2 regions of the Lysinibacillus sp. Y5S-8 genome follow, and region 2 is predicted to be linked to the other one. Evidence: riboswitches for the same ligand, from Rfam matches in the RefSeq annotation. Region 2 holds a riboswitch; the other holds the start of a gene.

Region 1 (6,612 bases), 340 kb from region 2:
ACAAGCCCGGTCCCGCGGCTGGCTCTAAATCAAAGGCAAACACAACAGGGAAGATTGCTAAACCCGCTAAAAATGATACAAGCACGGTTAAGAGCACAACAGAACCTGCTGAATTTGGAAGGCTGACATCTTTTTTTAGATAGGAACTATATGTAACAAGACAAGAAAATCCTACAGCTAATCCAAAGAATGATTGCCCTAACGCTTCTAATAATGCCCTACCAGTAATATTTGAGAAATCAGGCCATAAGAAGAATTTCACTCCCTCCATTGCGCCATCTAATGTAACAGCACGCACAACCAGAACAATGAACATCACAAAGAGTAACGGCATCATCCATTTATTCGCCTTTTCAATACCATTTTGTACACCTAATGAAATAACGAGTACGTTAGCTAATGTAAACAAAGCTAAACCTACTAGCGTAATCCAAGGTGTACCTATAATTTTTCCAAATAGCGCAGCTGGATCAATCGCAGGATCTATCACAGTACCAGCGACACCTAGCCCGCTGTAAATAAAGATCCAACCTCCAACAACACTATAAAATGTTAATAATAAAAAACAACCTAGCACACCCATTCGGCCAATCCAAGCCCATCCTGGTTTTGTCGGAGCAACCTTTTTATACGCGGTTACCGCCTCCGATTGTGTACCACGCCCTAAAACATACTCGGACAATAGCATTGGCAACCCTATTAATAACGTAAATAACACAAAGATTAGGAAGAATGCACCTCCACCACTTTGCCCCGTTACATACGGTAGCTTCCAAATTGCTCCTAGTCCAATGGCAGCACCCGCTGATGCTAAAATAAATCCTAATTTACTAGACCACTGTCCCTTTTTTTCACTCATCTCTTCAAACTCCTCAAACTTTCTAAACTCCCCTCTATTCTACATGAAAATGTGTTCTTCGACTAGATTATAATAATAAAGCACTAGAGCACGATCATTTTTTACTACCTTTTTCTAATTTTATTCGTCCCATCACTTCTTCCCACAAAAAAACCTCGAGCTAACTACTCGAGGTTTATCGTCCATTATTTTGCTATATACATAGAGCGCTGGCGGTCGATCCATTTGCGCATTGTAGTAAATAAAAACCCCATAATAGCTGTTAATAAAATACCTTTTACAATATTAAACGGTAAAATTCCAGCGACGATCATTTTATAAAGGGAGTCACCTACAACAGGTTCCATACCAAGGAAATATGTGTACATCGGTAAAAATACAACATAGTTCAAAACGCTCATTCCTACTGCCATCACGACTGTTCCTGTCGCTAAACCTCCAACAAGACCAGCAGTCGTTTTAAAACGATTAAAAATAAAGCTAACTGGCAAAATAAATAAAATGCCTGTTGTAAAGTTGGCAATATGCCCTACTGGCACACCTGTTGGCGTACCCGAGAAAATCCAATCCAACACATTTTTAAATAATTCTACTAAAATACCAGCTACAGGTCCCATTGTGATGGCCGCTATTAATGCAGGCATATCACTAAAGTCCACTTCCAAAAATGCTGGGAACGGCGGTATTGGGAAATTAAAAAGCATTAATAAAAACGAAATACTGCTCAGCATACCAATCGTAATAAACGATTGAAGTTTAACATTTTTCTTCATAGAAAACTCTCTCCTCTTTGCTGATTCAATCTCGCAAGAAGAAAGGTGACGATCTTTCAATTGTTAGCATGAAAAAACCCTTATGCATTAAAAAGCACAAGGGAGAAAGGTATGACGAATAAGCGTCAATCTAAACTATTTTTTGAGCACTATTTTAAAAGCCATACAAAAAAAGCGCTCGGTCATAGTTCATTTCATAACAATGAATGACGATCGTACCTCCATCTTCTCCCATCCAGACTGTAACTGTCGGCCTTGGAATTTCACCAAGTCAGCCATGCAAATAAATTTGCACAGGTCGCGGGCTAAAGAGTTTTGCCTAAACCATTCGAGTTAATGAATAAACATTAACGGTTTACCACTCTATTACCGCCGGTCGGGATTTTCACCCTGCCCCGAAGATGAATCACTATTATTTTATACTACAGTTTTACTATAAAGAATTATCAACAAAAAGTAAATAGGTCTGCTCAAAAAAACCTATTAGATTTGTATGTTTTGTTTTAAAAAAAAATGGAGCATCCTCACCGAACAGGAATGCTCCATTTCTTACTTTTATTTTCTTTGACTAAGGCATGTATTGTTTATTTGGCCCTACAGGCTTTGGTAAATACGTTTTTAAATCAAAGCCTTCCCAGCTTCCTTGGACCACATTATTTAGGCGTAATTGTTGGTCAAAGCTAGCAGCCGTTAACATCATGGCCTCAATCAGTTGTGTGGCACGAATCGGTTCCATTGATGTTAAATCAAGTGGAAGATCAAATGCAACGACTACGCCCTCTGCTTCCTCTGTGACCGTATATGTTACGTTTTCAGGAACAACCGACACATAGACATCATTATTTTTATTTTTCATCAGTGTGAGCGCCTCTGTGACATTTGCAAATGTTTGACGGAAATCTGGTGATAAATATTCTGCACCTGTACCATCTTGGTATAAATAATAATTATAATGCTTGGCGTTCGTTAAAGACATAGGTGGACTTGGCTCACCTTCTTGAGAAAACTCATAAGGTGTTCCATCTTCATTTTGAATCTCAACTTCCGTATATTCAGAATCAGAGAATGTATCCTCCAAAGTTCCTTTGTACTCATTGACAGTAGCAGAAGCAACATCATAGCTATTGTCCTTTGGCAGTACATGGACAAGCTTATCGTCCTTCTCCTTCAGCTCACCTTTGTAAGGATGGTAATCAGTAAATCCTTTAGCTTTCTCATCTATTTGAGGCGCGTATTTTTCATACATCTGTAAAGTAGAAGGTTTTTCTGTTCCAAAATCCGTTGCTACTCGCTCATTTGGTATCACATACGTCATTGGTACACTTTCCGCATCTCGCCCTGCTAAGCCAATACGGAAAACGACAGCATCTTTCACATCTTCCTCATAGACAGATGACCGTAAAGATAACATGCGCTCATGCTCTGCTACGATAGGAGATTGGAGTGCTTCGTCTTGCGTAGCAGCCTCCTTTGGAGAAAGATCTTCCTGTACAGTAGAATAGGCAGCCGTATCGGTAGTACTAGCTTGATCTTTATGTCCAACATCATTATTCATGACCATTGAGCCTACAAGTATCGTTAACACAAAAACTGCTGCAACGCTCATAAAAATTGGCATTTTACGAAGCTTAGATCGTGTTGTTCGTTCTTCTTGGATGGAGGAATTACTTTGCTTTTGTTCATCCTCTTTTGGTTGTTGTATCGCTTCTTGAAGGTAACTGTTATCCTGCAAGCGAGCATCTGCCATTAACCGATTTAATATGTCCTCTTTTGAACGGTGGTCAGAAAGCTTAGGGGCATTGTTCAATACATGTTCAAGCTGCTCATCATCAAATGGCTTATGCGTCATTGCCGTTTCGCCTCCTGTTCTCTAATCGGCTGTAGCTGTTGCCTTAAAAATTTTATGGCTCGATGCTGGGTTGTTTTTACCTTAGCTTCTGTCCAATCTAATATTTGAGCAGTTTCTGCAATCGATAAATCCTGAAAATAGCGCATAATAATGACCATTTTTTGGTCCCCTGTACAGTTTTCCAGTGCTGATGCTACTTGCATAAATTCATCACTGGCCTGTAGCATATCTTCCGGTGATGGTGTGGTTGAATGGAGCTGTTCCGTTTCCCAGTCAAAGAAATCAAGTGAATGCTTCTGGCGTACAGCCTGCTTTCTAAAATGATCAATCGCTACATTTTTGGCAATAGCAAAAAGCCATGTTTTCTCACTACTATTACCTGCAAATTGATCATATGAGCGCAATACTCGTACGTAAACTTCATGTGCTAAATCTTCAGCCAATGTACGGTTTTTTACTAAATATATTAAAAACTGGAACACGTCTTGGTGATATGCATCGTATAGTCGATGGAACACGGAGTCATTCAAAGCACTCCACCCCCGTTCTATAATATTTGTCGTCTTACATTCGTGAAAGTTACAGCCAATTAATAGCAATACATGTTATTAATCGAACGGTAAATAAAACGTAAAGGTCGTACCTTCTTTCAGCACACTGTCTACCATAATATTACCTGAGTGTGCCTTCACAATATTTCTCGCAATGGCTAAGCCGAGACCCGTACCACCTTTGGAACGGGTACGTGCCTTATCTGCTTTATAAAAACGTTCAAAGACATAAGGTAAGTCATCATGAGGAATGCCGTGCCCTGTATCTTGAACAGATATTTTAGCGAATGTTGGTTCCTGCTCAACTTTTACAGTGACTGCACCTTCATCCGTATGTCTAAGTGCATTATCTACTAGATTGGTGAGCACTTGTTCAATACGATCCTCATCGATATTAATCATGGCATCGTCATTAAATTCACTTTCAAACAATAGACGAACGTGTTTTTCCTTTGCAACCTGTGCAAATTTTTGAGTAATACGTTCGAATGTAGAATTAATCGGTAATTCATCTTTATACAGCGTCATATGTCCCGACTCCATGCGTGCTAAATCTAATAAATCTGTTACAAGACGCCCCATACGCTTCGATTCATCATAAATGATTTTAGTAATCTCATTACGTTCTTCCTGATCCTGAATAAAATCATCATCCATTAATGCTTCAGAATATCCTTGCAGCATGGCAATTGGTGTCCGTAGCTCATGAGAGACATTGGCGATAAAATCGGATCGTAGTTTTTCTAAGCGATGTTGCTCGGTCATATCACGAATAACAGCCACAGCACCACGTATCATGTCACCACTATAAAGAGGGCTAATAGTAAATGTATAGTAGTTACCATCCATTTCAATTTCCTCTTCTAGTTTATCCTCAAACATTAGCACATGATCAAGCATATGATACAGCTCTGGAGGAATAGGTTTAGCACTTTGTGAGCCTTTATTGACAAACCATTTTTGCATAAGACGTTCAGCTGGTGGATTACTTAATAATATTGTAAGGTCACGGTTAAATGTAATAACTGCATCTGTCATAGATGTCAAAATATTTGAAAGTTGTTCATTTTCTTGATTGATGACCTCTAAGTTATGCTTTAATTGACGACCCATTTGATTGAAGGCAACAGCAAGTTGACCAATTTCATCATTTTGAGTTGTTGGCATTTTCGCTTCAAAATTACCCTTCGCAATTTCAAAAGCCAACTCTCGCATTTTTCTAAGTGGTGACGTAATACGTGAGGAAAGGAAAAACGCGAAGAATGTCGTCAGCACAAATGCAATGAAAGCCGCCAAAAAAACAATTTTCGTTGTTTCCTTAGACGTTTTATGTAGTGCATCTGGGCTTTGATAGATGAAGACAGCTCCGTGTACTGCATTTTCAACATTTAATGGGAAACCTAGCACGACATAAGATTCCATTTTTTCTTGATCTGTCGAAGAAGGCATCATCATTTCTTTCGTAATAGGCTCATCTGATTGAAATACTTCTCGAAACGATTTATTGGCTAAAATAGTCTCTTGTATTTCTTTTTTGTTGACACCCTCCTGCATGGCAAAGGATACTTCAACATGATTGATTGCAATTAATGCATTGGTTCCTGTAGGTAAGATATCTTTTAATAATTCCGAAGTAGATTCCGCTGTTTCATTGTCATCCACTATACTTGCTACCGTTGCAGCTGTTTGCCGTAAAGATATTTCGGCTTGCTGCATATGATAGTTTTGAAGAAATTCAAGCATCAATACCGTGAAAACAAATAATACAAATGAAACGAGAAGCAATATGGTTACCCATAGCTTCCCGACAACACTATTCCATATTCTATTCATTGACAACCTCAAATTTGTATCCAACGCCCCAAACCGTCACAATCATTTTAGCAGCGTTTTCAGAAACTCGGTTGAGCTTTTCACGTAAACGTTTTACGTGTGTGTCAACTGTACGTAAATCACCAAAGAAGTCATAATGCCAAACCTCTTTTAGTAATTGTTCACGGTCAAATACTTTGTCTGGCGATTTTGCTAAAAAGTATAGTAATTCATACTCTTTCGGTGTTAAATTAACTTCAATGCCCTCTGCCGTTACACGGTGTGCATCATGATCGATCATTAAATGCTGGAACACTACTAAATCTTTTGAAGAAGAGGCATTTGTCGTTGGTGAGAAAGCCTGTGAACGACGTAAAATAGCCTTCACACGTAACACAACCTCACGAGGACTAAATGGCTTTACAATATAGTCATCTGCGCCAAGCTCAAAGCCTTGTACACGATTCGCTTCCTCGCCCTTTGCAGTTAATAAAATAATCGGCGTTGCTGCGCGTTCTCGAATTTCCGCACACACTTCTAGCCCGTCTTTTTCAGGCATCATAATATCAAGTAAAATACAGTGGTACTCTTTTTCTAAAGATTTTTCGATCGCTTGTTCACCATTTTCTGCCTCGTCAACAAGGTATCCTTCTCGCTCTAGGTACATTTTTAATAATCGGCGAATACGATCCTCATCGTCTACTACTAATACTGAAATATTTTCTGACACTTTCACGATCCCTCTCTTCCAATCTTTCTCTAACTTCT
Region 2 (6,612 bases):
CTGTAATGGTTTTACTGTTTGTTTTATTGATATAGAAAAGGCTAATACAACTAATAATTGTACAGGCAACGAACGTTAAGATAATGGGGCTATTTTTAGGGTTGGTCATTAAAAAGATCGTCACAAAGAGCACACCGAAATTTAGGAATAAAGAAAGAAACGAACGTACACCTTGCTTCCCGCCAATCGCGACCATCAATAGACATAAAATAAAAGCTAATAACACAATTACATTCATTCTTGAACCCTCTTTCGATTAATGAAAAATAGAGCAGTATACTGACTGATCGGAATCGTGAGGACAACGCCAATACCACCTGCTAAGGCGCGAGCTAATTCTAAAGAAAGATTCAAGGACAGCGTGAGTCCTAAAGTAGAAGAATTTTTCAAATAAAGAATAACCATCGGTATGGAGCCGCAAAGGTAGGCAAAGAATAAAATACTCGTAATGGTGCCCATAATATCTTTCCCGATTTCATGCCCTGAAGATTTAAGTGCCTTCACAGAAATAGTAGGGTCTTGTTCATATAAAGCAAAGATTGAAGAAGCCATTGTGATAGAGACATCCATGACAGCCCCAAGTGAGCCAATAAATAAGCCAGCCATAAAGACTGTACGATAGGGGCGTGTTAAAAATTGCATTTCTTCATAGCGAAGACCGTTTTCACCAGTTAACCACATCACGACAGAGCTAATGATGAGTGCCATAACGGTTCCTAAAAGTGTAGACACAATAGCTGCATACGTTTTCGTGTTCAAGCCGCTAATAAGTAACAACGAAATAATCGTAAATAGAAGAGCGCAAATACCACTGATGACTAATAAGCTGAGGTTACCATGTTTCACATATAAATCTAACGCGAATGATAAAATCAATGCATTGACAATTAAACTAATGATGGAAAACAAGCCTTGTCTTTTCCCTATAAGGAGTAAGACAAAAATAAAAATCCACGCAATCATGAGAAGGGTTTGATCTCGTTTTAAATCAAGAATGGTACCAGTTAGCCCTGACTGTAATGTGTCATTATCTACGGAGACAAAGATTTCATTGCCTACACGGTATTCTTGGTCGAAAGCTCCAGAGGCGGAATAGTCATTCGTCAAATGGATGGATTGCCCTTTATATGGCCCATTTTGTATCACTGCTGTAATATGCTGTGTAAATAAATAATCATCATTATCATACATATCTGTCATTGGTTCTGATTCTGCTACATCAGCTTTTATCACCTCAGCAATCGGTCGATCATAAAATGATTCATTATGATGAACGAACACAATCGAAAGCACGCAGCAGAGCATTAATAAGGCATAGAAAACACCTTGCCCCAATGGGATGTTTTTAAAAAATAGCAAGTAAATGACCTCCAAAGTACTGGACTGAATTGTCACTTGTAAAGGAACGTTTTAGTGAAAGGGAAGTTCCATGCACAGTTTAAATGTTATCAGTTTAATGATTTCGTTTACATTTATCAAGTCATTGTTATATTAAGCTGAAGACTCCCTTGCTGGCGAGTGATTAAACACCCGCTGAAATAGAGGAACACCATCAAAAAACGCTGCCTCCTGTGGCAGGCAATAACGTTGTGACCAACATTATGTTGCTCAAAGCCTCAGGCGGATCTCACAAACGCGAAAAAATTTGGATGCATTGTTGGTCTGCTATAATTCTTTTTGAAAAATTTTTAAAAAGAAGGATGGATAATAGAATAAAATAGTGTTATCGTAAGATTAGCTAAATAAAAAATCCTTCAGGGTAGGGTGAAATTCCCGATCGGCGGTGATGAAGTAATTCAAAGTCCGTGAGCGCAAGCTGATTTGGTGCAAATCCAAAACCGACAGTTATAGTCTGGATGGGAGAAGGGTAAAAATGCGAGCTTTTTAAATTGATTGTAATTTAGAAGGTTTATTTGCCTATGCATTTATTACACTACTTCCCACAAGCTTGTTGGGAAGTTTTTTTATTTAGTGCCAATCGAATAGAAGATGTTCTTCGGGGTAGGGTGAAATTCCCAATCGGCGGTGATGAAGTAATTCAAAGTCCGTGAGCGCAAGCTGATTTGGTGCAAATCCAAAACCGACAGTTATAGTCTGGATGGGAGAAGAACAAATGAGATGACAGTCTATGGAAAAAATAGTTTTCAATTAGGCTTATTTGTTGATGTCTTATACTCCCAAACCCCTTTGCTGAAAGGGGTTTTTGTTTTTTATCGATAGCTAGAGCTAGAGAAGGAGGAGACGGATAAAACTGGAGAAGTGACGGATAGACCTTCGAAACTGATGGATAAGACTTCAAAAGTGAAGGATAGAAGCCTAAATCAATGAAAAGTAGGTGATGGAATGTTTACAGGGCTTGTAGAGGATATTGGCATTCTGAAATCCATGCAAAGCGATAGGGACAGTATGAAAATAACAGTTCAATCAGCCAAGATAGCAGAAGATGTCAAGCTTGGAGACAGTATCGCGGTTAATGGTGTTTGTTTAACGGTGACATATTTTACGGAACAGACGCTTACGATGGATGTGATGCCTGAAACAGTCAACGCAACCAATTTACAGCACCTCGTAGTAGGGGATTTCGTGAATTTAGAGCGTGCCATGCCTGCTAATGGGCGATTTGGCGGTCATTTTGTTGCTGGACATGTGGATGGGGTCGGTAAAATTTTACGCAAACGTCCAGTTGCCAACGCAGTCTATATTGATATCGAATTGTCAGAGGAACTAACCAAATTTTGTATTCCGAAGGGTTCTATTACGATTGATGGCACAAGCTTAACCCTTTTTCATGTTGACACGAATAGTGTCACGATTTCACTAATTCCCCATACGTACAAAGAAACCGTATTAGGCATGAAGAAGGCTGGAGCGATTGTTAATATCGAAACGGATTTAGTTGGTAAATATATTTTACAGCACCTGAAAAAAGGGCAAGCAACACCAACCATTACGAGAGATTACTTAGCACAACATGGTTTTTAACAAACTGAACGAGGAGATGACAAAAGTGCTATATGCAATTGAAGAGGCCATTGAGGATTTAAAGCAAGGTAAAATGATTGTAGTGGTTGATGACGAGGATCGGGAAAATGAAGGAGATCTTCTGGCACTCGCTGAATTCATGACACCAGCAACTATAAACTTTATGGCAACCTATGGTAGAGGATTAATTTGTACACCGATTTCACAGCAGCTTGCACAGCAGCTAGACTTACATCCGATGGTTCAGCACAATACGGATAATCATCAAACAGCGTTTACCGTAAGTATCGACCATGAGGATACAACGACAGGAATTAGTGCCTATGAACGAGCATTTACGATACAAAAAATGATTGAAAAGCAAGCAAAGCCAACTGAGTTTCGTCGACCTGGTCATGTTTTTCCGCTCATTGCGAAGGATAATGGTGTTTTAGAGCGAAGAGGGCATACGGAGGCGACTGTCGATTTGGCGAAGCTTTGTCATAGTGTGCCAGTGGGTGTTATTTGCGAGATCATGGGCGATGATGGTCATATGCTACGCTTTGAGGAATTGATAAAGTACGCAGCACAGCATGACTTGAAAATGATATCGATAGAGGCACTTGTAGCATATCGCAGTCAATTGCTTACAACTGAAAATAAAATTTCTATTTAAAAAGGAGAAAGAACAATGGGTCAAACATTTGAAGCACAATTAATTGGAACGAGTTTAAAAATTGCAGTTGTGGTAGGTCGATTTAATGAGTTCATCACAAGCAAATTATTGGACGGTGCAATGGACGGCTTAACACGACATGGTGTTGATGAAGCGTCTATTGATGTTGCATGGGTTCCAGGAGCTTTTGAAGTTCCTTTTATTGCGAAACAACTAGCAGAAACAAAGAACTATGATGCCATTATTGGTTTAGGTACGGTTATTCGCGGCTCTACAACACACTATGATTATGTTTGTAATGAGTCAGCAAAAGGTATTGCCAATGTATCGTTATCAACCAATGTACCTGTTATTTTCGGTATTGTGACTACGGAAAATATTGAGCAGGCGATTGAACGTGCTGGTACAAAATCTGGTAATAAAGGATACGATGCTGCCATGTCTGCCATTGAGATGGCTAATCTAAAGAAAATGATTGGATAATGACCAAATGTTTCTTTGAATATTTTGCACATCCATGGGAAAAATATGCTTAAGTGTATTTATTGAAGGTAATCGTTTTTCATAAATGTACTAATCTGGAGCTGGCTCAGTAGGAGATGAGAAGTATTTCATCAATGGAACAAATGATCAATTTGAAAATGTTGAAATCACTATTTCAACGCTCTGCTGATGTGATTTTTCAACAATATAAATTTCAGCAATATACAGTACATTTGATAACTTGTGATGCAATGATCAACGAACAAATACTTCAGACGGTAGTTGTTCAGCGAGTCCAATCCTTATTAAGTGATGTCGCTGATGACATGTTAGAGGAACAAATCGACCAGCATTTACACATTCCCTATTTACAAAAGGTTTTAACGCAAGAGGATGCCATAACAAGAGTCTATAAAGGGCATGTATTATTGTATTTTGAAGAAAATCAATTACTATTTTCTAGTGATATTTCTAAAAAACCGAATCGAGAGCCCGGAGAAACATCGCTAGAATTAGTGGTCAGAGGGCCAAGAGATGACTTTATAGAAGATGTTTTTATTAATATTGCTTTATTAAGAAAGCGTTTGCCCACTAATTCTTTTAGTGTAGAAACATTAGAAATTGGGAGACGTTCCAAAACCACTGTAGCGGTACTCTATATGGATGACATTGTGAATTTAAATATGCTAGAACAAATCCGTCTACAATTACAAAAGATTGATACGGATATTGTCGTCAATGGTGATTTATTGATGGAAGCAATTGAACAAACAGCCAAAGTACTGCCCAGGCATGATTATACCGGGAGACCGGATTTTGCTATGCAGGCATTAATTAGGGGAAGAATACTAATAATGATTGATGGTGTTTCCTACGCATTGATTACACCTACGAATATAATGTTGCTCTTTAAATCGGGAGAGGATAATGATTTTCCTGTCATTGTCAGTTCAATGGAAAGATTGCTTCGTATTGTTGGGATATTAATTAGTATGCTAACACCAGGCTTTTGGCTTGCGCTGACGACGTATCATCAAGAACAACTTCCTTTTCTTCTTCTAGCAACAGTTGTTGAGTCGAGAACGGGACTGCCATTCCCAACGATTCTTGAAATACTAATGATGCTATTTATGTTTGAAATGTTTCGTGAAGCCAACTTACGTCTTCCGAGTGCAATTAGTGGATCAATTAGTGTTGTGGGAGGTTTAATTATCGGAGATGCAGCGATAAAAGCTGGCGTTACGAGCCCTTCAATGATTGTTGTCATTGCGATTTCGAGTATTGCGGCTTTTACATTGGTTAACCAATCATTTGTAACAGCCATGAGTATTTTTCGACTAATCATTATTATAGCCTCTGCCTTTTTTGGATTATTTGGTTTTTTTATTGCAGTATTTTTCATCATCTTATACGCAGCGAATATGCGTGTGCTAGGTGTACCCTATTTAAATTTTAGTGCACATTTGAAGAAGGAAAATCTAAAAAAATCATTATTAAGACTTTCATCAAAGGGCTACAGTAGACGACCTTCCTTTTTAAAGCCACAGGATCGAACACGTACTTCGAGAAAAAAATAAACAAATTTCATTAAAGATCAGGTATTGTAGTAGGTACCTGATCTTTTTTGTGACTTTTGCTTTAGGAAGGTATTACATTAGCCTGTAGGATAGGAAATGAGACATAAAATGTTATTAGTTACCTTTTTAGTTTACTTTCTTGTAAAGGATTATTAAACTATTGGTTACGGTGTGTAATTTTAGTAGAGTTTAAGTAAAATGGATTTTCTGTTTTCATTTCTGTAGGATAATTAAGAAATGTTCACTTTACAAACAAAAAATAGAGTTAATTATTATATAATGATATTCCAGAATATTTATAGGTGAGGAAGTCCCGTTTTATATGAAAAATCGAAAAATAAAACTAATATTAATTCTATCAACGCTTTTATTATGTTTGTTTACAAGTTTAAACATCATTACATCCTATGTGAAAATTAAAAAGACCGTTGAAGAGTCAATTGCCAATCAAAGCTTAGAGGCTGCCAACTCCATTGCTTCTTCTATTGATACAGCTGCTTATCAGCAGTTTTTGAAGAATCCACAGAAGAATGATTATTATTGGGAAGTAAGAAGCTATTTAAATGATGCCAGAGTAAAACTAGGTGCATTGTTTGTTTATACGTTGAAGGTGGATAATCCAGAAGTATCAAGTGCGATGATTATGGGGCTGCCAAATGAACTGAAAAAAGGCTTTGATATAGGAGAGGTTTGTACTGTCCCAGCAAAGCAAGTGGAAAAAGCCTACAAAGGTGAAACCTATGTTACAGAGGTTATTCATGATTCTGTACATGGTTCTTATTTATCGGTTGGTACACCTATCAAAGATGAGAATGGTAAAATTATTGGGTATCTAGGCATTGATATCAGCGCAGACACATTAAATGGCATTAAGGGAAAAGTCATTGAAGACAATTTATTTATTTTTATTTTTAA

What was found. Region 2 has a riboswitch for FMN ahead of ribE (riboflavin synthase). Riboswitches for the same ligand answer to the same signal wherever they lie in the genome.
Region 1: it holds a riboswitch for FMN, as region 2 does, so the genes downstream of both, V6670_RS06240 (ECF transporter S component) here and ribE (riboflavin synthase) in region 2, are expected to answer to the same signal.

Annotation. Positions count from the first base shown of each region.
Region 1 is NZ_CP145889.1:1,326,115-1,332,726, reverse strand. It holds gene V6670_RS06245 (sodium-dependent transporter) at 1-859, opposite strand, end outside; gene V6670_RS06240 (ECF transporter S component) at 1,045-1,632, opposite strand; FMN riboswitch at 1,852-2,039, opposite strand; gene V6670_RS06235 (RNA polymerase subunit sigma) at 2,201-3,481, opposite strand; gene sigX (RNA polymerase sigma factor SigX) at 3,478-4,032, opposite strand; gene V6670_RS06225 (ATP-binding protein) at 4,090-5,865, opposite strand; gene V6670_RS06220 (response regulator transcription factor) at 5,858-6,574, opposite strand.
Region 2 is NZ_CP145889.1:1,663,255-1,669,866, forward strand. It holds gene V6670_RS07810 (YibE/F family protein) at 1-238, opposite strand, end outside; gene V6670_RS07815 (YibE/F family protein) at 235-1,359, opposite strand; FMN riboswitch at 1,747-1,872, shown strand; FMN riboswitch at 1,989-2,114, shown strand; gene ribE (riboflavin synthase) at 2,344-2,982, shown strand; partial or broken gene ribB (3,4-dihydroxy-2-butanone-4-phosphate synthase) at 3,008-3,598, shown strand; gene ribE (6,7-dimethyl-8-ribityllumazine synthase) at 3,653-4,120, shown strand; gene V6670_RS07835 (spore germination protein) at 4,255-5,697, shown strand; gene V6670_RS07840 (ATP-binding protein) at 6,020-6,612, shown strand, end outside.